DNA from 4 places in the Furfurilactobacillus sp. W61-4 genome. Region 2 is predicted to be linked to each of the others. Evidence: predicted binding sites of a transcription regulator. Region 2 holds the regulator's gene; each other region holds the start of a gene.
The links. Region 2 encodes NrdR, which represses ribonucleotide reductase genes. Its sites were predicted from a motif close to ACACNATATATNGTGT; they were not measured.
Positions count from the first base shown of each region.

Region 1: a site for NrdR is predicted at 2,661-2,676, ahead of pnuC (nicotinamide riboside transporter PnuC). Genes of this name have one in related genera too.
Region 3: a site for NrdR is predicted at 3,170-3,185, ahead of nrdH (glutaredoxin-like protein NrdH). Genes of this name have one in related genera too.
Region 4: a site for NrdR is predicted at 2,781-2,796, ahead of AC27FN_RS03170 (deoxynucleoside kinase). Genes of this name have one in related genera too.

Region 1 is NZ_BAAJNZ010000004.1:209,636-215,338, reverse strand. It holds gene AC27FN_RS06750 (glycoside hydrolase family 65 protein) at 1-1,579, shown strand, start outside; gene pnuC (nicotinamide riboside transporter PnuC) at 1,697-2,455, opposite strand; gene AC27FN_RS06740 (hypothetical protein) at 2,796-3,017, opposite strand; tRNA gene AC27FN_RS06735 (tRNA-Arg) at 3,185-3,256, shown strand; gene AC27FN_RS06730 (aldose epimerase family protein) at 3,614-4,669, shown strand; gene AC27FN_RS06725 (hypothetical protein) at 5,097-5,342, shown strand; gene AC27FN_RS06720 (glycoside-pentoside-hexuronide (GPH):cation symporter) at 5,417-5,703, shown strand, end outside.
Region 2 is NZ_BAAJNZ010000001.1:453,525-459,227, reverse strand. It holds gene polA (DNA polymerase I) at 1-1,317, shown strand, start outside; gene mutM (DNA-formamidopyrimidine glycosylase) at 1,344-2,213, shown strand; gene coaE (dephospho-CoA kinase) at 2,214-2,819, shown strand; gene nrdR (transcriptional regulator NrdR) at 2,877-3,353, shown strand; gene AC27FN_RS02250 (DnaD domain protein) at 3,381-4,748, shown strand; gene dnaI (primosomal protein DnaI) at 4,748-5,683, shown strand.
Region 3 is NZ_BAAJNZ010000002.1:87,878-93,580, forward strand. It holds gene dnaX (DNA polymerase III subunit gamma/tau) at 1-556, opposite strand, end outside; RNA gene ffs (signal recognition particle sRNA small type) at 666-752, opposite strand; gene AC27FN_RS03730 (acyltransferase family protein) at 812-1,918, opposite strand; gene AC27FN_RS03735 (nucleoside deaminase) at 1,953-2,465, opposite strand; gene AC27FN_RS03740 (class I SAM-dependent methyltransferase) at 2,462-3,076, opposite strand; gene nrdH (glutaredoxin-like protein NrdH) at 3,301-3,534, shown strand; gene nrdE (class 1b ribonucleoside-diphosphate reductase subunit alpha) at 3,618-5,703, shown strand, end outside.
Region 4 is NZ_BAAJNZ010000001.1:627,239-632,941, reverse strand. It holds gene AC27FN_RS03180 (NAD(P)H-hydrate dehydratase) at 1-464, opposite strand, end outside; gene pepV (dipeptidase PepV) at 595-2,013, shown strand; gene AC27FN_RS03170 (deoxynucleoside kinase) at 2,117-2,752, opposite strand; gene mscL (large-conductance mechanosensitive channel protein MscL) at 2,885-3,271, opposite strand; gene AC27FN_RS03160 (2-hydroxyacid dehydrogenase family protein) at 3,405-4,367, opposite strand; gene AC27FN_RS03155 (Cof-type HAD-IIB family hydrolase) at 4,521-5,366, shown strand; gene AC27FN_RS03150 (hypothetical protein) at 5,359-5,694, shown strand; gene AC27FN_RS03145 (hypothetical protein) at 5,698-5,703, shown strand, end outside.

The sequences.
Region 1 (5,703 bases), on a different contig from region 2:
TCTCGATTTGGAACAGGGTTTAGCGGAGTCCTTTGACTTTGGTTATTCCGTCGGCGACATTCATAGTTTGATGGATGTCGCGATGAATCATGCGGCTTATTTAAAAGAGGCTAATGATCATCTAGAACATCATTCCTTTTCTTCACTATTCACGGAATCGGCGCGACAGATGCAAGCCTTTTGGCGTGATGCAGATATTCAAATTGAAGGGGACCCAGAGTCACAAAAGGGAATTCGCTTTAATCTATTCCATTTGCATCAATCTGCTGGTCATGATGGTCATACGAGCATTCCAGCTAAAGGACTCACCGGCGCTGGGTATGAGGGACATTATTTCTGGGATACTGAAATGTTTATGCTGCCGGCATTTATCTATACGGATCCCGATCGTGCCAAACAGATTCTGATGTATCGGTTTCAGACGCTGGATTCTGCTCGGCAACAAGCACGTGATTACGGATTAGATAGCGGGGCGTTATTTCCGTGGCGAACCATTAATGGTTCAGAGGCTTCAGCGTATTTTCCAGCCGGTTTAGCCCAGATGCATATTAATGCAGATATTGCTTATGCGGTGGCCGAATACGTGGCGGTAACTGATGATCAAACCTTCTTGGCAGAGGCGGGATTTGAAATAATTTTAGAAACGGCCCGCTTTTGGCAACGGATGGGGAGTTTTGGGGTCGATGGCCCTCAGGGTGGCCATTTTGTTTTGAATAAAGTCACCGGTCCTGATGAATATACGGCATTAGTGAATAATAACTACTATACTAATCGACTTGCACAACATAATCTGAGACTGGCAGTAATGTTTGCCAAAAAATTGCAGGCGACTGGTTCAGAGAAATTAGAGGCATTGGGCGTCACAGATAAAGAATTGGCTGATTTTTCCCACAGCGCTGATGAAATGTACTTGCCGTTCGACAAGGAACTAGGCGTTAAAATGCAAGACGATGGTGCATTTAACATGCCGATTTGGCCGTTTGACCAAACGCCACGGGATGATTATCCACTGTTGTTACACTATCATCCTTTGCGGCTGTATAGCCATCAGGTTAATAAACAGCCAGATACTTTGATGAGTGATTTTCTCTTCCCTGAGGATCAAGATATTGAACAGCTCAAACGAGATTTTGATTATTATGAACCAATTACCACCCACGACTCATCTCTATCCCGCGCGATTTTCAGTGTCCTAGCCAACCGAATCCGCGCCCATCATAAAGCTTACCGGTACATTGCCGAATCGATGTTAACCGACTTAAATAACAGTCAAGGTAATTCCCAAGATGGCATTCACGTGGGCAATATGGGCGCTAGTTGGATGGAAATGGTCTTTGGCGTTGCTGGCATGCAGCGAACTAAGGCGGGCTTGGTGTTCAGTCCACATTTGCCGACGCAATGGATGGGACTGGGCTTTAAAATTAAATATCGTGGCGAACAGATTGAAGTCCGCGTCACGCGCAGTCAGGCTCAGTTTACATTAATACATGGTGATGGCCTGACATTAACGTGTGATGACCAGACCGTGACGCTAAAAGAAACGACGCCAACAGTTGTTGTAGACTTAGTGGATAAGTAATGTGACAGAACGATAAAATCAAAAAATGATCCTTTCAGATACTGCGGTGCAAAGGTATGCAACGCGCTGATGGGATCATTTTTTATTGATCAAGATTGATGAGTGAGTCCTATTAAGTTAATTATTATGCACGGCATTGTGCTCGGCAAAGTAAGCTGTTTCGAGCTTGGCTTGAGCCGCTTGATTTTTCTTGTTGTACCATGGGGAAATCGTAAAGGCCAGAAAGTCATTGATCAGATAAACCGAGCTGTTGACAAACATTGCTAATGTAGCGTCACCTTGGCGGAATGAAACGGCCCACAGAACCATTTGTGCCAGTCCTGAGGCTACCCACCACAGGTATTGCTGCTTAAAGCGTAAAAAGCAAATGACACCCGCACAAGCTGAAATGCTAAAAGAGATCGCGTCAATCCAGGGCCGCGGGTCATTAGTAAAGGTACCGATGAGAAAGCCAGACAAACCGTATGTTAGCAAGGTTGCCAGGATAGCAATGAAGGTTGTTTGCCAAGTAAATGAGCGAATCTTACTGACCATATTTTGATTCCAAGACGGACTCATTAAGACGGGTAGATCTAAAGTGAGCATGTACACCAGTTGTTCACCAATTGACAAATAATTCTTGGCGGCAAAGCCAACGTAGACAAAACATAGAGCGGACAAGATACCCAACAGGCCATTGACACTTTTGGCCTGATTGATTGCTAAGATGCATAGCACACCAAGCGTTGTTCCGATAAAAGTAACTAAGCTAACCCAACTAAATGGGTTAGAAACGAGGGTCATGATTTGAGCCCCTAGCGAAAAACCGAATAGCCAATATGAAGCAGTGTGCCAGCCTGTTAATTGATGTGCGAGAAACTTGAAATAATTTGTCACTTGATGCATAGAAAGATCTCCCCTTGCTTTATATTGTGGTGATGACATGAAAAAAATCATGAAATCAAAAACGCACGAGAAGTATCTTAGCATCCCTGATTATAAAATAAAAATGCGATTAAACTGCTTATTGTATATAGCATTTTATTGACTAAATGAGGCGATAAACGATGTCCTGACATGAACTGAACCAATTATGAGTTGAACACAAGATATTGTAAAAATAAATTTAAAAAATCTATATCTTGTGGTCAAATAAATTGATAGTCTCATTTGGTGCACATAAAAACCCCTCAACTGGGGGGCGATTGAGGGGCTGAGAAACCAGGCTTGATTAGAACTAGATCAGCTGAAAGCTGAGTTGTGGTTCGCGCATTTGTAAAATTTGGCCCAAATGGCTAAAGCGCACTTGAAGCTTCCTTAGACCGATCAGATTTGTGTCTAAAATTTCAATCCGGTAAGCGGAGGTCGGACTGGGATGGACTAAGTTAAATGTAATGTACTTCCCTTTGGGAAAGTGAACGCGATGATGACCTAGTTCGTTATGAAAGATTGTAATCATAGGTTTGTCCTCCTTACTATGTGATTCACCATAACAAGAAATAAATGTGAATGATAATTATGTGCTTCTAAATGACCAATTTTTCTTGAGAAAAGTCGTTATAACGGGTTGTGTTTTCAAAAGTAGTTCGCTAATATAGTAAGGTACTCTTTGAGTTAGATGGATTTGCGCCTGTAGTGTAATGGATCGCACGTAAGATTCCGGTTCTTGAAATGGGGGTTCGATTCCCTCCAGGCGCATTATTAACACCTTTGTTTATATGTTGTTTACCTGGCTAAATTCCTGTTGTGTAGGGGTTTAGCCTGTTTTTATGTTATTTTTATCTTTGTTGATTTCGTGGCCTTTTGGTTACCAACTAGACGACATCGAAAGGTGGGCTTTACGCTTTCGCAAAGTTCGGAAGCTACTTCCGCCGGTAAAGTCTTGCGCTAGGTTGATGTTCAGCATCAACTCGGCTGGCTCGCTCAAAGTCTAGCATGTTAACCAAGGTTTGCTTAACAATTTGGTCGGGATGCAGGCAGAATGTTGTAAACGTTTTCATAAACCTTTATACTGATTTTGGTAAACTTTACTAAAAAAGTGGAGGCCGAAGACAAATGAATTTTGAACAGAAGACAATGGGCACATTGAAGAATGGTGAAACGGTTGATCAACTGACGTTAACTAATGATCATGGTGTTTCAATTCGGGTTTTAACTTTAGGTGCCACATGGCAGGGCTTCGATGTCCCTACTGGTCACGGTGGACAGGCGAATTTGTTGGTTGGGTACGACCAATTGAGTGACTATGAAGCGACGCCATTTTACGTTTGCAAGACGGTGGGGCGTGTCGCCGGTCGTATTGGTGGCGCAGCCTACGAGATTGATGGAACAACCTATCACAGTGATCAAAATGAAAATCAAAATACGCTTCACGGCGGATATCATGGCTTTTCTGACCGGGTTTGGGACATTGCTGGTCATCAAACCAAGGATGATCAGATTTCGGTGACATTGTCGTTGGCCGTCGACGGGGACGTCGATCATTTTCCCGGCGATATGCAGGTTAAAGTTACTTATACGTTAACCAATGAGGATCGGGTTACTTGGTCAATTACTGGTAATAGTACAGCGGCGACGTTGTTTAACCCGACGCTCCACACTTACTTCAATGTGACCGATCAGGCTGCGTTAAGTACGCAACAGCTGTGGATTAATGGCCATCAGCGCGTCCGTTTAGGCAGTGATAAAGTGCCAACTGGTGCTTTGGTAGAAGTCACTGATACCGCTTATGACTTCACTAAGACGGCAACGATCACAGATCAATTGGCAAAATTAGCGACAGAAAATGGCGGCCGTGAATTCGATGATGCCTATCGGGTTAATGGTGATCAAAAGCAGCCAATCGCCACGGTCAGCGATCCTGTTAGTGGACGAGCATTGGATGTATTTTCGAACCGCGATGGTCTGGTCATCTTTACTGCAGATCCACTTGGTTACGATCAAGATGAAGCCTACCAGGCAAGTCATCCGTTTACGGCATTAGCGATGGAGGCGCAGTGGTTACCTGATGCGATTCATCATGACGGTTTTGGCGATATTGTCTTGCCTGCCAAAGCCGAGCAGACGTATGAAATTAGTTACCAATACCGGCAGTTGAAATCGGCTAATTAATGTTGTGACATTAATCGAATAGTGGCAAAAGCAAGGGGAACTGTGACATAACTCCGCTTTGCCAATGAGTACCAACGAAAATAGCACTGTTTCCCCAAACTTTTTGGGAAGCGGTGCTATTTATGTCGGACGGAATTGGCAAGAGTTTGGCACACGTTATTGAGGCGATAGCCGTCTTGCATATATTTATGTCACCAGGCTTTTTGAGCTATGTAGGCCAATTCTAAAACTTAGTGACCATTTTTGTTCCTAGTGGTTGTTTTTATGATTTTTAGTAAAAACATTTATCGGTAGATATCGCCTTGAATGCCATGATACAACCGGTTGCACGATTTTTTAACAGGAAGTTTTATTTGATAATTTTAGTAAAACTTCGTATAGTAGATTCCGGAAGCGCTTACACTAAGTTCACGAGGAGGCAACAAAAATGGCGAAAAAGGATCAGAAGATCCAAATTAATCCGGAAAAATTTGCGATGGCAGTCTTAGGTGGTAATGCACAGCGCGATGGTGAAGAAAACAAGTTATACATCAAGCGCCAGCTGACCTTATACCTAGAAACGGTTTTGTTGGTTCAGGATTTCAATGATTTGGAAGAAACCTCATTTGACATGGCAAAAGCGCAACAGCGGAATGAGATTTTAGAGAAGGTTATTGAACGACGTTATCACTAAATTAGCGCCGAGCAACATTAATTCAAGTCACGCGGCAATCATTTGATGGACCGCTAGCTAAGGAGATTGCACTTATGAATCAGGTTAAGCAGTATATGTCTTACGCGTTTGGGGCGTTTGGACATGATGCATTTTATGCAACATTAAGCACTTATTTCGTTATTTTCGTAACGAGTCAGTTATTTGATTCTGGTAACCATGCTGCTGATGCCAAGATGATCAGCATTGTCACCGTCATGATGATGGTTATCCGAATTGTCGAAATTATTTTTGATCCGCTGATTGGTGGAGCTGTGGATAATACCCGTAGTAAGTGGGGGAAATTTAAGCCTTGGTTGATGGTTGGGGCAACAATCAGTTC
Region 2 (5,703 bases):
GATCAACGCTTTTTTGATCATTTGGCTCGGAAAGCTTTAGCCATACAGGAACTGCATGATCAACTATTTACTCAGTTAGATGAACATGAACAAGCCGATTTATATCGTGACATTGAATTGCCACTGACCTTTGTCTTGGCCCGGATGGAACTTGCGGGCATTACGGTTGATACAACGCAATTGACTGATATGCGTGAGAAGTTTAAGGAACAGTTAGCGACGCTTGAGCAAACAATTTACAACGAGGCCGGTGAAACATTTAACATTAATTCCACAAAACAACTGGGAACGATCCTGTTTGAAAAGATGAAATTACCCGTGATTAAGAAAACGAAGACGGGCTATTCAACCTCGGTGGACGTCTTGGAGCAACTGGCCAGTCAGGCACCAATTGTCGAAAATATTTTGAGTTATCGAGGCTTAGCTAAGTTACAGTCGACTTATATTGAGGGCTTATTAAAAGTCGTGCACAGTCGTGATCACAAAATTCACACACGGTATCTGCAAACGTTAACTCAAACTGGGCGGCTATCCTCCGTTGATCCGAATTTACAAAACATTCCAATTCAGACGCAACAAGGACGGGAGATCCGTAAGGCCTTTGTTCCCAGCCATCCGGATTGGGAAATCTTCTCATCGGATTACTCTCAAGTGGAACTTCGGGTCTTAGCACATATTACTGGCGACCATAATTTGCAGGAAGCGTTTGTTGAAGATGAGGACATTCATGCGGCCACGGCGCGACGAATCTTTGGTCTTAGTTCCGAAGATGAGGTAACACCACTGATGCGGCGCCAAGCGAAAGCCACCAATTTTGGGATTGTCTACGGCATCAGTGATTATGGGCTCTCACAAAATTTGGGTATTTCTCGCCCGCAAGCAAAACAGTTTATTGACACGTATTTCCGCGAATACCCGGGCGTTAAAAAGTATACAGAAGAAATTGTTGCTAAAGCAAAGGCTGATGGCTACGTAGAAACGATTACACATCGGCGTCGATATTTGCCGGATATTAATTCGAAAAACTTCAACCGTCGTTCGTTTGCGGCGCGGACAGCGATGAACACGCCGATCCAAGGCTCAGCTGCCGACATTATCAAAATTGCTATGATCAAAATGGAGACGGCCCTCAAACAGGCTGGCTTAAAAGCGACGATGTTGTTACAGATTCACGATGAACTCGTGTTCGAAGCACCTAAAACAGAAATCGAAACATTGACGCAATTGGTACCCAAAGTGATGGATTCAGCGGTGAAACTGGATATTCCGTTAAAGGTTGAAAGTGCTCATGGTGCCTCTTGGTATGAGGCAAAGTGATCTTGTAGTTGTTAAGGAGGGGTGAGATGCCTGAGCTACCAGAAGTTGAAACGGTTCGTCGAGGACTAACTAAGCTAGTTGTCGGACAAACCGTTACCGATATCGATGTGTTTTATCCAAAGATGATTTTAAACGGTGAAATAGCCTTCAAAAGGTTGTTAATCGGTCGTAAAATTACGGCGATTGATCGACGAGGGAAGTATCTGCTTTTTCGATTCTCAGATGGATTAACGATGGTGTCTCACTTGCGAATGGAAGGTAAGTTCTTCGGTGCACCGGCAAATACACCGGTTGACAAACACACCCATGTTATTTTTCACTTTGATCATGGTGATGACCTGTGGTACAACGATACGCGTAAATTTGGTCGAATGGTCGTGGTAGACACAGGACAAGAGAACCAAGTTGGGGGTTTAAAATCATTGGGCCCGGAACCGACACCGGCAACCTTAACAATCGCGTACCTAGTTGATAAAATGGCCAAGAGTCGTAAAGCGATTAAGACGTGGCTATTAGATCAAAATAACGTGGCGGGATTGGGAAATATCTATTGTGATGAAGTTCTTTGGTTAACCAAGATTCATCCCGAGCAACCAGCTAAGACGTTGACAAAAAAACAAATCAGTGCGCTTCGCGAAAATATTTTTTTAGAGTTGGATCAAGCGATTAAAGCGCACGGCACAACGGTTTTTACGTATAGTGCTTTTGGTCATGCTGGTGAATTTCAGAATCAACTACATGCTTATGGTCACGTAGGACAGCCCTGTGAACGGTGTGGGGCGACAATGGTTAAAATCAAGGTCGCCGAACGGGGCACCACCTTTTGTCCGCAAGAACAAAGGTTACATTTGTCTGATCAACAGGTAGCAAGTAAGCCGAAACGGGGCGCTAAATAAATGACCGTCATTATTGGACTAACAGGTGGGATTGCGACGGGGAAGTCAACCGTGGCCCGTTTATTTGCTGAAGCCGGCTGTTATGTTGTTGATGCAGATCAGCTTGCCCGACAAGCCGTACAGCCCAAGAGTCTAGGATTACAAAAGATTGTTGAAGCGTTTGGTCGCGAGTTACTCACGGACACCGGTGAATTAGATCGTAGCAAGTTAGGCAGTCTAGTCTTCAATGATCCAGATCAAATGGCAAAATTAAATGCCATTGTTCAACCGATTATTCGAGATCTAATCAGACAGGCACTGGCAAACGCAAAACTGACTCGGCCACGAGCAATTATCCTTGATGCACCGTTGTTATTTGAACAACACTATGAATCGATGGTTGATCTAATCGTGGTGGTGACCGTGCCTGAAAACGTTCAAAAAGCCCGGTTAATGGCACGTAATCATCTGAGTGACGCTCAAGCGCGTGCGAGGATGGCGAGTCAAATGCCGTTGGCTGACAAGGAAAAAAAGGCCGATTTTGTTATTTCCAATATTGGTACCATTGAAGCGACAAAACAGCACGTGGTAAAATTACTTGATCATTTAAGTGATTTTTCACGTTAACTTGAGCGACTTATCGCAATTAGGAAGTGGCAATGAATTAAAGGAGTTTTATAAATTATGCAGTGTCCACGCTGTCATCATCAGGAAACACGCGTTGTCGATAGTCGACCGACCGCTGAAGGTCAGGCAATTCGACGACGGCGAGAATGTGAAAAGTGCGGTTTTCGCTTTACAACGTTTGAACGCACTGAAGTCGCCCCTTTACTGGTAATTAAAAAGGATGGAACACGCGAGGAGTTTAATCGAGATAAGATCCTACGAGGAATTATCCGCTCAGCTGAAAAACGTCCTGTGACCATGGAACAAATGAATCGGGTCGTCGAGAATGTCGACGCGCAAGTCCGCTCATTAGGAGAGAATGAAATTTCAAGTCAACTGATTGGTGAATATGTCATGAACGATTTGGCAGACGTGGACGAAATTGCTTACATCCGATTTGCCAGCGTTTATCGTCAGTTTAAAGACATGGGCGTCTTTTTGGACGAATTAAAAGAAATGGTTGACCGAGATAAAAAAAGAGACACCAATCATTAATTAAGTGATGGAAAGGAGTTGCAAACGATGGCCGATACTTTGCCAACTTTAACACCGCGTGCAGGTTTCATCGTGATCAACCCCAGTCGCGATCAACTAACAACCAATGTCTGGCAGCGCTTGTATCAACCGATATTGGGTAATAATGCGTTTGGTTTATATAATGCATTGCAAACTTTCATCAGTGAGCAACCACAACTATCTAATCGCCGCGTTCACAGTCAGTTGTTAAGTTGGACCGACTTAGACTTGCCACATTTTCAGGCAAGTCGTCAACGCCTTGAAGCGTTAGGATTGTTAAATTCATACTATCAGCAGGATGCATTAGGCGATTTGTATATCTATGAATTGCATCAACCATTAGCTGCGGATACCTTTTTTCAGGATGATTTATTGAGTGTGTTGTTATTTCAATATGTCGGCCAAGCCCGGTATACCGAGCTTCTTGACTATTTTAATGCGAGCCGCCTCAATTTGAGCCGCTTTAAAAACATTTCTGCAGACTTTTTAGATGTCTATCACGTTGGTGACCAGCAGTTAGCGCAGCGACCGGCTCAATTGGTTGACTCGAAACAATCCGCGCATCAACCACGGGTGACTAATGCGCCGTCACTGGATTTTCATTTATTAGGTGAGTATCTAAAACGAGAATCGGTGGACCTCACAAGTGTTGATGCTGCACAAGATTTGCTTCAAGCTGAAGCATTACTCTATGGGTTAAATGAGCGGGAATTGGCCAACTTAGTTGTGAAAGCGACTAGTGTGACCACTAATAGATTTGACCCCGACCGTTTTAGAGCAATCGTGGTTGATCAGTTTCAGCAACTGCGCGCGCAGACAGCCGACTCGGTGCCATCGTCGGCCTCGTCTCAAACTGATAGTCAGGCAGCTCCAACAAGTGCACAAGCACCTGACGAATTGCACGCGATATTAGCAGCGGTCAAGGCATATGCTCCTGCTGACTTTCTGGCGGTTTTAAAACAAGAAAAGAATCAATATGTAACGAGCGGTGAGCAACGAGTTTTAAGTACCTTCATGCAACGCCAGTTATTTGCTCCCAGCGTTGTGAATATGCTGATTTATTACCTAATTGCCGATCGTGATCAGAATGTGTTGTATCAAAATAGTGTTGATCGCGTGGCAAATGATTGGGCGAAAGCTAAGGTTCAGACGCCGGAACAAGCGGTTAAACACATGCAAGCATTTGCGCAAGCGCAGGCGACTCGTCAGCAGAGTCGATCTGGTAACCGACCAACTAAATCACGAGAACAATTACCCGATTGGAACCAAACGGCCGGTTCATCTGCTAACAGTGATGGCAATGCAGCTGATGAAATCGCTCAATTACGGCAACGTTTATCCAAGGCTAAAGAAAGTCAGGAGGATCGGTCATAATGCAAGATCTGGGAAAATCCATGCGCGATCTATTAAATCGACAGAATCTTAATTCGGATTATCAACAGCTGATTGCCAATGCGGCAAATGATGGGGAAGTCCAGTCCTTTATCCAAACCCATCAAGCGGAATTAGCTGATGATGCCTTAGAGCGCAATGGGTCTAAACTTTATGAGTTTGTTAGTCAACGTGATAAGGTCCGAGCTGGGGCCCAAGTGTTTGCACCAGGGTATGAACCCCGGTTAGTGGTCAGCGATCATTATATTGAGGTTACTTATGTTCCAACAGAGGCGACGCTGTTAGCGCAAAAGCGTTCTTTATTAAAGAAGCGAGTGCATGCGGTTTCGATGCCCAAGATGATCGAGCAAGCCTCCTTTAGTGACTATGATGTGGATGGTGACGAACAACAACGTAGCGATGCTTTGCGTCAAGCAATGCAATTTGTGGCCGACTATTCGCAAAAACCACGCGTTTTTCATCAGGGATTATACTTTTATGGCAATTTTGGCGTGGGGAAAACCTATTTATTGGGGGCCATTGCCAATGAATTAGCGACCTTGGGTTATCAAAGTACGTTAATGCACTTCCCGAGTTTCGCCGTTGAAATGAAACGATCGATTGGAGAAAACTCAGTCGCCAAAAAGGTGGACGCGATCAAGCAAGCACCGATCCTGATGATTGATGATATTGGCGCTGATTCGATGAGCTCTTGGGTGCGAGATGAAGTCCTGGGTGTTATTCTGGAATACCGAATGCAAGAAGAATTACCAACGTTCTTTACTTCTAATTTTTCAATGCAATTATTAGCCGATCAGCATCTTTCCATTAATCAACGGGGGGAGACTGAGACAGTCAAGGCGGACCGGTTAATGCAACGCATTCGCTTCTTAAGCCATGAGGTTTTAGTTGCTGGGCCAAACCGGCGACCACAGTAAAAGAATATTTTAATGAGAAA
Region 3 (5,703 bases), on a different contig from region 2:
GGTCAATCGCTTCTTGAGCCGTGATCCGTTTAAAATCAAAGCGTTGCGTTCGCGAGATAATCGTTGCCGGAATTTTTTGCGGCTCGGTGGTGGCTAAGATAAAGATCACGTTAGCCGGCGGTTCCTCGAGTGTTTTCAATAAGGCATTGAAGGCACCGGTAGATAACATATGAACTTCATCAATAATGTAGATTTTATAGGTTGCTTGGGTTGGTGCATATTTTGCCTTATCCCGAATATCGCGAATTTCTTCGACACCATTATTAGAAGCTGCGTCAATTTCGATGACATCGTTTAAGGTGCCATCCGTAATTGCCTGACAAATCTCACAATGGTTGCACGGTTCCCCATCTTGCTGGTTGGGACAATTAATCGCCTTGGCAAAAATCTTCGCCGCTGACGTCTTCCCGGTTCCCCGCGGACCACAAAAAAGATAGGCGTGACTAGTCTGATTCGTCATAATGGCATTTTTTAAAGTTTGCGTAATGACTTGTTGACCAACAATTTCGTCAAATCGTTGCGGTCGCCACACGCGATAAAGTGCCTGATAGCTCATGCGATCCGTCTCCATTCTCCGATTAACCCAACAAAATTCTCTTAACAGTATACTGGTTTTTGACGCAAATAAAAAGCGTCCAGCCCGTGGCCAAACGCGTTAATGTCTTATAAACATGAAGCACAAACCGCCGCAGACTTAGTGCTGCTACCTTCCGGTCCTGACACAATTCGTGAGGGCGACCTTGCCTCATGGCCTTTCGGCAAAAACCATTGTATCATGTCTGAAAAAAAAAACAACTTTTCTAATAGACGTTCATTTCATAAATGCTTTCAAGAACAATCGTTGCCCAAAAACTGTCAATTTTTGAAGAATACTTAGTGTGGAAACTGTCAAAGCTGCCAACAATCGATTTATATTTAATGATTTAAAAATAGCTTGACGTAGAAAATCGATTAGCATTCCGATAGTAAAAATAACTAGAACGCATAATAAGCCATAAATCAAAATCAAAGGAGAATCTTGAAATCTTCGCATATTTACAATTTGGTGCCATAACGTATAACGAAATACTGGTGCCTCAGTAATTAGATACACTGCTAAAACACTAGAAGCTATTTTGTTAATACTTCGAGAATTCCTTTGAGGAAATTGCAAAACAAGTAAAAACAAGTTGGAAGCCAAAAGTGTTGCCAAAATGTCTGTTGTAAAGTGAGCTGCATGCCCGAAAGGAAAATGAACCATTAGCATCATCAAGACCGATAAAATATCTATCACATAGATCACGAAGATTGATAAAACTAATGCCTTTGTTTTTAGCTCACCTATGTGTTCTCTTTCAAAGCTAAAAAGTGCGCCGATCGAATAATTCCCTATTGCCAAAAATACGTTATTAATCAAACCGTTACCCATTAAGTCGAACACAAGCATGAAAATAACAACCAAGACGAAAAGATAGACATCACGCCTATTTAAAGAACGAAGTAAAAAATTTAGGAAAGGAGTTAAAAACATTAGAAAAATATATGCACTAATAAACCAGTAGGCATTCGTTGAAATTGGAAGTAGCGACTTAACAAGCTGAATAAAAGAGGCTCGACCCAAGCACCATAAAATTAATGTCACAGTAAATAAATAAAATACTGTTTCAAACCAAATACTCACAGCTTTCTGAGTGGATTTTCTTAACTGGTCAAGTATAGTCTCAAAACGCCTTATCATAAAATAACCAGTGATGATAAAAAAAGCCGCCGCCCCGGCTGGCCCCAAAGGATCAAAGGACAGAAATATAATTTTTTTAAAAATTCCGGTCCCCTCTAAATTCCAATTTCCAAATAGAGAAAAGTGAGATAGAACGATCATCACTATCGAAATAATTCGTAGTATCTCAATATTAGAATTTCTTGTCGCTTTAGTAGTCATATTTATTTCCTCCATAAATTAAAACATTCAACGTTTAATGTGATCGCGGCTTAGGCTGACCATGTCCCGCCCGAATTGCTCTAAAAAACGCTTGCATCAAACCACTAGCAGCTTCAGCCATGACGCCTTCATGGACCTCAACTTGATGGTTGAACCGCCCATCCTCCAGCAATTGGTAAAGCGAACGCACCGTTCCGGCTTTAGGGTCACGGGCGCCAAAATAGACCGCACCAACCCGCGCATTAATGATTGCGCCACTACACATCGGACATGGCTCAATGGTGACAAATAACTGACAGTCCGACAAACGCCACGTTTTTAACGTGTGATTGGCTTCACTGATGGCCATTATCTCAGCATGCAAAGTGGCATCTTGGGCATGCTCCCGCAAATTATACCCGCGACCAACGATTTGACCGTCGTGCATCACGACCGCGCCAATAGGAACTTCGCCCACACTACCGGCAATTCGTGCCTGTGTTAAAGCTTCCTGCATGCCAAAATCAATCTGGGCGTCTGTTAATTCAACATTTTCAGGATGACTCATCTTGCCGACTCCGTCAAAACTGACCGCAAGATATAGTAGCCTTTATCTTTTTTGACCACTTCACAATTACCAAACGTCCCAGCCATTAGTTTCTTTGCCGATGGCGCACCTTGCTTTTTTTGTAGGACCACCGTTAAAGCACCACCAACAATTAAATGATCCTGGGCACCCGTGATCATATCATCGACAATTTGCTTGCCGGCCCGCACTGGTGGATTCGTTAAAATCGCTGCGTACCGTTCGGTGACGGCTTCATACCGATCTGACGTAAAAATATGGGTATTGGTTAATTGATTCTGGACCGCATTTCGCTTGGCTAATGCTAGCGCACGCTCGTTAACATCAACTAAATCAAGTTGTCGCTCGGGGTAGGCCGCCGCCACCGCTAGCCCAATTGGGCCGTAACCACAGCCAAGATCTAAAACCTTACCTGACGGAACGTGGTCTAGATCAACGGTACTTAATAAAACGCGTGAACCATAGTCAACCGTGCGCTTTGAGAAAACCCCGTTGTCCGTAGTAAAGCGTAATTCGTGACCTAATAATTGAAAATTCCACGTCGCTTCGTGGTGGACTGTCTCCGGATTTGGCGTATAATAATGATTATTCATTGCTTGTCATTGACCTCATTTCTGATTTTATTTTACGGGATTGACGTTCACTTGCAACGCGAAAAAAAATTAAAATCAACCAGCCTTACTCGCACACCATATCTTGTGGTCATCTTCAAAAAGACGACACAAAATGTGGTGTTTTTAGTTGCATTTACGGTGGCAGACTTTATACTAATAGTCATCAAGAAGTAATTTACACCTGCAGAGAGGAAGTGGCCATTATGGCTAAAGTAACGGTTTTTACGAAGGATAATTGCATTCAATGTAAGATGACAAAGCGTTTCTTGACCGAACACAACGTGGAGTTTGAAGAACGTAATATTAATCAACACCCTGAATTAATCGACTACTTAAAGGGTCGCGGTTTCCAAGCAATGCCGGTGGTTGATGCGAATGGTTTAGATGCTGTCTCTGGTTTCCGACCAGACGTACTAGCTCGCCTCGCGACTGCCTAATCAAGACACAAGTCGTAATTTCTGGCGCACGTGATCGTTGCGTGCGTCTTTTCTTTTAACAAAAATCTGGAGGCGTGGCTGGCATGGCTTTAAAAGACTTAACTGATGTGACTTATTACGACCTAAATAATGAGATTAATATTCCGGTGAACGGGCAAATTCAGCTCGACAAGGACCAACAAGCCCTCGATGCATTCATCAATGAAAACGTCAAACCAAATACAATGACGTTCGGTTCGTTGCGAGAACGTTTCGACTATCTACTGGATCATGAATACATCGAACGAGACTTCTTCGAAAAATACGACTTTACCTTTATCGAAAAGTTATATGACTACTTACGCGCACAAAATTTCCACTTCAAGACTTTTATGGCCGCTTATAAATATTATGCGCAATACACGTTACGGACCAATGATAACCAGATCTATTTAGAAAATTTCATTGATCGAGTTGCGATGAATGCCCTTTTCTTTGCAGACGGCGATGAGCAACTAGCCATGGATTTGGCCGACGAAATCATTCATCAACGTTACCAACCGGCCACCCCTAGTTTCCTAAACGCCGGTCGGGCCCGACGCGGTGAGTTGGTCTCGTGTTTTGTCCTATCTCTAACCGATGACATGAACTCAATCGGCCGGGGCATCAACTCTGCGCTTCAGTTGTCTCGGATTGGTGGCGGGGTTGGCATCAACTTGTCAAACTTACGAGAAGCTGGCGCCTCCATCAAAGGCATCGCTAATGCTGCTTCAGGCGTCGTCCCAGTCATGAAGTTGCTGGAGGATTCATTTTCCTATTCGAATCAATTAGGGCAACGCCAAGGTGCCGGGGTCGCTTATTTGTCCGTCTTCCATCCTGACATCATCGGCTTTTTAGGAACGAAGAAAGAAAATGCTGACGAAAAAGTGCGGGTCAAGACACTCTCGCTAGGGGTTACGATTCCGGATAAGTTCTATCAGTTAGTCGCTGACGATGCCGACATGTACCTCTTTTCACCGCAAAGTGTCGAAAAAGAGTATGGCACACCATTCTCTTATGTCGATATCACCAAAGAATACGACAACCTGGTGGCCAACCCAAACATTAACAAAAAGAAAATTCGCGCTCGAACTTTGGAAACAGAAATCAGTAAGTTACAACAAGAATCTGGCTATCCATACGTGGTTAACATTGACACGGCTAACATGCACAACCCGATTGATGGCAAAATCATCATGAGTAACTTGTGTTCTGAAATTCTCCAAGTAATGACGCCTTCAACCCTAAATAACAAGCAAGAATATGAAGTTTTGGGTAAAGATGTTAGTTGTAATCTTGGTTCTACTAACATCGTTAATTTGATGGCTTCACCTGACTTCGGTCACTCCGTTGAAGCGATGGTTCGCGCCCTCACCTACGTCACTGATCATAGTGATATTGATGTGGTGCCTAGTGTACAATATGGCAACGAGCAGAGTCATGCGATTGGTTTGGGCGCTATGGGATTACACGCTTACTTTGCCAAAAATCATATGCAATATGGGGATGAAGATGCCTTGGATTTCACCAAAGTTTACTTCATGCTGCTTAACTATTGGTCACTAAAAGCCTCCAACAAAATTGCTGCTCAACGTCATCAGACCTTTGGTGGTTTTGAAAAATCCGATTACGCAAATGGCAGTTACTTTGACAAGTACGTCAGTGAGGATTGGGGCCCTAGCCGCCAAAAAGTTGCCAAGCTATTTGACGGGATCTTCATTCCCACTAAGGCCGATTGGGCTGCGCTAAAAGAAGCGGTTATGACGGACGGTTTGTATCACCAAAACCGCATGGCAATCGCACCAAATGGTTCCATTTCTTACATTAATGACACGACAGCCAGTCTAAATCCGATCGTAAACCGCATCGAAGAACGACAAGAAAAGAAGATCGGTAAGATTTATTACCCAGCTCCATATCTTTCTAATGACACGATGCCATATTACAAATCTGCTTATGACATTGATATGCGAAAAGTCATTGATGTGTACGCCACCGCACAAGAACACATCGATCAAGGCATGGCCTTAACCTTGTTTATGCGATCAACCATTCCAGCCGGCCTATACGATTGGAAAGCTGGTCGCACCGATAAAATGACCACGCGGGATCTTAACATTCTTCGTTACTACGCTTGGAAAAAAGGTTGTA
Region 4 (5,703 bases), 170 kb from region 2:
TCCATCTCGTGAGGGGTAAAGATTATTTTTGCTTGTGGCAATGGTAGATCGTGGCTTGCGATTAGGTCAATCGCAGATCCATCAATGGTTACCGACTGTTGCGCACTGACAGTTGCAAAGACAGCTTGTAAAATCTTTAAACTAGCATCATCTGTGCCTAACCCGGGACCAATGACGACACTGTTAGCAGCTTCGGTAAGTTCACGCAGCAAATTTAATTTGTGAAAATCAACGACCATCGCTTCTGGCATTCGCGCATGCAGTGCCGTAATATTCAGCGGATCGGTGAGCGTGGTTGTTAGGCCGGCCCCAGCATAAATTGCGGCGGTCGTGGCCATAATGATCGCCCCACCATAACGCGCATTGCCACCAATTAACACGACACGGCCATAAGTTCCCTTGTGACTGTCCGCCGGTCGTGGCCGGATTGTTTGTCGAAGAATTGCTTCAGTAATCGGTTGAATTGCCATCGTCAAGCACCTCTTTCATCACGACTTTATGTCGAGTATAGCATTCTCAGTCATCATGACCGTGTTTAGCACTTAATTTATGCTAAACTATGGCATAATGATGAAAAGAAAAGGAGCAGGGTAAATGACAGATTGGCAAGCAGAAGTAGCACAACGTAAAACAGATTTGATGACCGACTTACAGACGATGTTAGAAATTCCTAGTGTGCGTGATGATAGTAAGGCCACCGATGACGCACCACTTGGGCCGGGACCAAAAGCCGCTTTAGAAACATTTTTAAGTTTGGCTAAGCGTGATGGTTTTCGAACCAAGAATATTGATAATGTGGTTGGATATGTAGAGCTTGGTGACCCAGATGCTAAAGAAACACTGGCTGTTTTGGCGCATGTGGATGAAATGCCAGCTGATACTGGTTGGGATACTGATCCGTTTACACCAACCTTAAAAGATGGACGTTTATATGCTCGGGGTGCTTCTGACGATAAGGGCCCCGGAATGGCCGCTTATTATGGATTAAAGATTGTGTCCGAACTCGGCTTGCCCCTCAAGCGCAAGATTCGTTTTATTATTGGGACAGATGAAGAATCCGATTGGACGGGGATGAATCGTTATTTTGAAGTTGAGCCAGCGCCAACCTTAGGCTTTTCACCAGATGCAGAATTCCCAATTATTAACGGCGAAAAGGGAAATATCACGTTGAAAGCAACGTTTGACGGTGGTCAAGAGGCTGAGGCCGATAACACGTTAATTTCCTTTGTGTCCGGTGAACGAGACAATATGGTGCCCGCCCAAGCGGATGCAGTGGTGGCTAGTGGCGACAATGAGGCCTTGGTCAGTGACTTTACGGCCTTCTTAGATCAGGCCCCTGTCACTGGTGAAGTGACCATCGAGGAAGATGGGGTTCACCTGCATGTCGACGGGAAGGCTTCTCACGGCGCGATGCCTGAAAATGGGATCAATGCCGGGACTTACTTAGCGGCCTTTTTAGCTGGCCAAACTTTCACTGGTGCAGCAATCGACTTTTTAACGTTCGTGCGCGACGATGTTCACGATGATACAGTCGGTGCACATCTAGGTGTTGCCATCACTGACGCGGTCATGGGTGCTTTGTCACTGAACATTGGGATTTTACGCTTTGCTGGACAAGCAGGTCAGGTAACTTTGAACTTCCGCTATCCTAAGAATACGACTGCTGAAGCACTCACTGATGCGGTGGTAAAGGCTGCTCAAGCGCACAATGGCACGGCTAAAGCTGGTCGGGCGATGGTGCCACATTACGTGGACGCCGAGGATCCGATCGTTAAGACCCTGTTAAACATTTACCACGAACAGACCGGCTTACCAGCCAAAGAAGAAGTTGTTGGCGGTGGCACGTACGGTCGGTTGATGAAGCGGGGCGTTGCCTTTGGTGCCATGTTCCCAGATACACCTGATACGATGCACCAACCCAATGAATTTATTCCGGTGGACGATCTATACCGAGCTGCCGCGATTTACGCACAGGCCATTGCTGAATTAGGTAATCAAACGGATGCTGATTAGTTTGAAATTTTTACCGGGCTAGTCACCTTAATAACAAAATAAATCCCCCACAACCGGCTTAGCTTCGAGCTGTTGTGGGGGATTTATTTTGTTATTGAAAAGATTAATGGCGAATTGCCGCTAGATGTTCATCAATTTCGGCTAAGACTTCTTGGATGTTTTTAGGATCCTCTAAGTCGTATTTTTGCAAATCAACCTTCATTTTTGGTGAGGCATCATATTCGCGGTACCAATCCTTGTAAGCGGACCACATCTTGTAGTAGTAGTCGCGTAGACCTGGGTCGTCATCAAACTGCTCGTAATCACGACCGCGTTTTTTAATCCGGTAGAGGATCGTTTCAAAGTCGGTTTCAGAATAAACCATTAAGTCGGGTGCCTTCTTCGGCAACTCTTGCAGCTCATTCATCATATTGTCGAGTAATTTTAGGTAGACATCAAGTTCAGTATCCGAAATGTTGCCTTCCTTGTTGTTTTCTTTTGTGAATAAGGCGTCTTCGTAGATTGACCGGTCGAGGACGTTATTATCGTCCGCCAACGCTTGCTTGATCATTGAAAAACGTTTATTTAAAAAGAAAATCTGGAGCAGAAAACCGTATTGCTTCGGATCCTTGTAGTATAGGGGAAGGACCGGATTATCACCAACCGGTTCAAAAAAAGCTTTCGTGTGTAAGTGATCTGCGATTAATCCAGTCAGAGTGGTTTTACCAACCCCGATCATGCCTGCGGTAATTATCACCATGATATCTCCTCATTCAAGTTTTTTAACACTACCACATATAGTACAACATTTTGCGGCTGGCTACCGGATGTATTGCTGACAATTCATTGAATAAAAGAGCGCCAGACAAGGTGTCTGACGTTCAAAAAAAATTTATTCCTTTGGTGCGTGGTCGTTAGCTGCTTTTAACTCGTCCCGAATTTCCATCAACAGCTGGTCTGTTTTGGTATCTTCCGCTTGATCGGCTTCTTTTTTGGGCATAAAACGATTGATCGCCTTTACCATGAGGAAGACAACAAACGCGATGATCAGAAAGTTAATGATCGCATTGATGAAACTACCGAACCGAAAGCTGGCGCCACCTAGTTTAACGACCCAACTGGAGAAGTCGATGCCGCCAGTAAATAAGCCTAGGAGCGGATTGATTAACGTGTTTACCAACGACTTAACAATCGCGGTGAAGGCGGAGCCAATGATCACCCCAACGGCTAGGTCGATCACATTGCCTCGCGCAATAAATGTTTTAAACTCTGACCACATACTCGATAAATCCTCCATTTTGTCAATTGACGATCATGAAAATTGCCAATTTGGTTTAGATTTATTGTAGCGAATGCAAGCAGTTGTGACCAGTCTGCTGATTAAAATAACGCCTTTACTGCGGGATTTTTGGTTACGGGTTAACGATGAATTTGGCTTCATGCCCAGCATCTAATGCAATGACGTTGTTGGCCACGATTTCAGCCATCGCGTCACGGGCTTCGACCGTTGCATTACCGATATGCGGTGTTAATACGACATTATCTAATGCTTTGAAGCCATCCGCGACATGAGGCTCATCGGTATAAACATCGAGGGCTGCGCCAGCAAGTTGATGATTTTGCAGGGCTGTTAGTAAGGCTGCTTCGTCAATAATTGGGCCTCGGGCCGCATTAATTAACACGGCACTAGCTTTCATTTGAGCCATTGCATCAGCGTCGATGAGGTGACGGGTTCCATCCGTCAGTGGAACATGGACGGTAATGATATCAGCGGCACTGAGAATTTCAGGGACCGTCGCGTAGGTCGCGTCTAAGGCGAGTTCGGTTTCACTCGGCAATGGTTTACGCTGACTGTACAAAATATGCATATCAAAAGCATGGAGACGTTTAGCGACTGCTTGGCCAATGCTGCCCATGCCAATAATTCCGACTGTTTTACCGGCAAGTTCGTGGCCTAAGAAAAATAAGGGAGCCCAACCGGTAAAACCAGTGCTGCGCATGAGTCGGTCACCTTCAGCAATGCGATGAAGCAACGCCAGAATTAAGCCAACCGTGACTTCAGCCGTCGATGTTGTGGAGACTGCTGGGGTGTTGGTGACCAGAATGTGATGCGCCTTCGCACTAGCAATATCGATGTTATTGAATCCAGCGCCATAATTAGCGATCAATTTCAAATGTGGTGCGGACTCAATAATGTCGTTGTCGACTTGCGTTGATAATGCGGTGATGAGAAAATCTGCATCAGCCACGGCCGTTTTTAATTGATCATGGTCAATTAAACCATCACCGGTGTAAGCATTAACGGTCAAACCGGCATCGTGTAGCAGGGCACTTGCCTTGTCGGGAAGTGGTGCAGATACGAAAACTTTACTCATAAGGATTCACTTCTTTCATTTTTTTAACGTGTCACATTGATTCGACTTAACTATACACCACGAAATCGTTTACATCATTGTCACGCCCTTGCTTTTTCGGTATGCTGAATGAGAAGCAGAGACGATGTCATGATGACAACGATCTAAATGGGAGTGACAATTTTGATTAAATTAATTGCAAGTGATTTGGACGAGACGTTGCTCGATACAGATGGCACGTTGAGTGCTAAAAATATTCAGGCGATTAAAGCAGCGACAGCAGCTGGTGTGTACTTCGTGCCCAATTCAGGACGAGGATACGAATCCTTTGAAGATAATTTACAGGCGCTGGGATTGGCGCAACAGCCTGGTCAGTATAAAATTTCGTTTAACGGCGCCGCTATTTTGGAGAATGCAGGTGACCGTGTGTTGGCGACAAATGGCATTCCGTTTGCGGTTGCTAAAGGGGTCTTTGATGCAGGACGAACGTTTGATCAGGTGAGCTGTCATGCCTACACCTTGAATCAGTTGTACATTTATCATCAAACACCCACGGACGCCGCCTACATGGCTTCACGGGCCGTTCCGTTTACGCGATTGGATGAACCTGACTTAGGCTTTTTAGCGAGCGAGCCAATCATGAAAGTGATTTTTGAAACACCGGATGTGGCCCGGCAACATGAATTAGCTGATTTTGTGATGGCCCAGTACGGGGATGACGTCGACGTGACTTTTTCTTCTGGACGGTACATCGAATTTAACCGCAAAGGCATCAATAAAGGCCGTGCTTTACTGCAGTTGGCCGAATTACTGCAGCTTGACCAAAGTGAAACGATGGCGGTGGGGGATAATTTTAATGATTTATCGATGATTGAAGCAGCTGGTGTTGGGGTAGCAGTAGCTAATGCCGTGCCTGAAGTCGCGGCCGCCGCAAAGTTTGTGACCAAGGCGACCAATGATCAAGCAGCGATGGCCGAAATTATTCAAGAACATGTTTTACCGAGTTATCACCATGGCTGATGTAGTTGAACAGTTGGCTACTGCAAAAGCTCGTCAATCACTAGTCGCTATTTATAATTTTGCCGATGCTGAAACTTTTAGCGTTGGAACAATTCTAGCAACAGACGCCTCACATGTGTTGTTAAAAGTAGTTGATCCAAATGGTTCGACCAACGGCATTCAGTTAATTAATCGAGCCTTTATTGGCGAAGTCAAATTAACTTCTGACTATTTACGGAGCATAGCCGTCTGGCAGCAAGCCGCTCAAATAGGTGGGTATGGTGATCCCTGGCAGTTAGCTAACCAGCTAGCTAAGGTCACGTTGCCGACGGAAGACCTACTGCGCTAAATTTTGCGA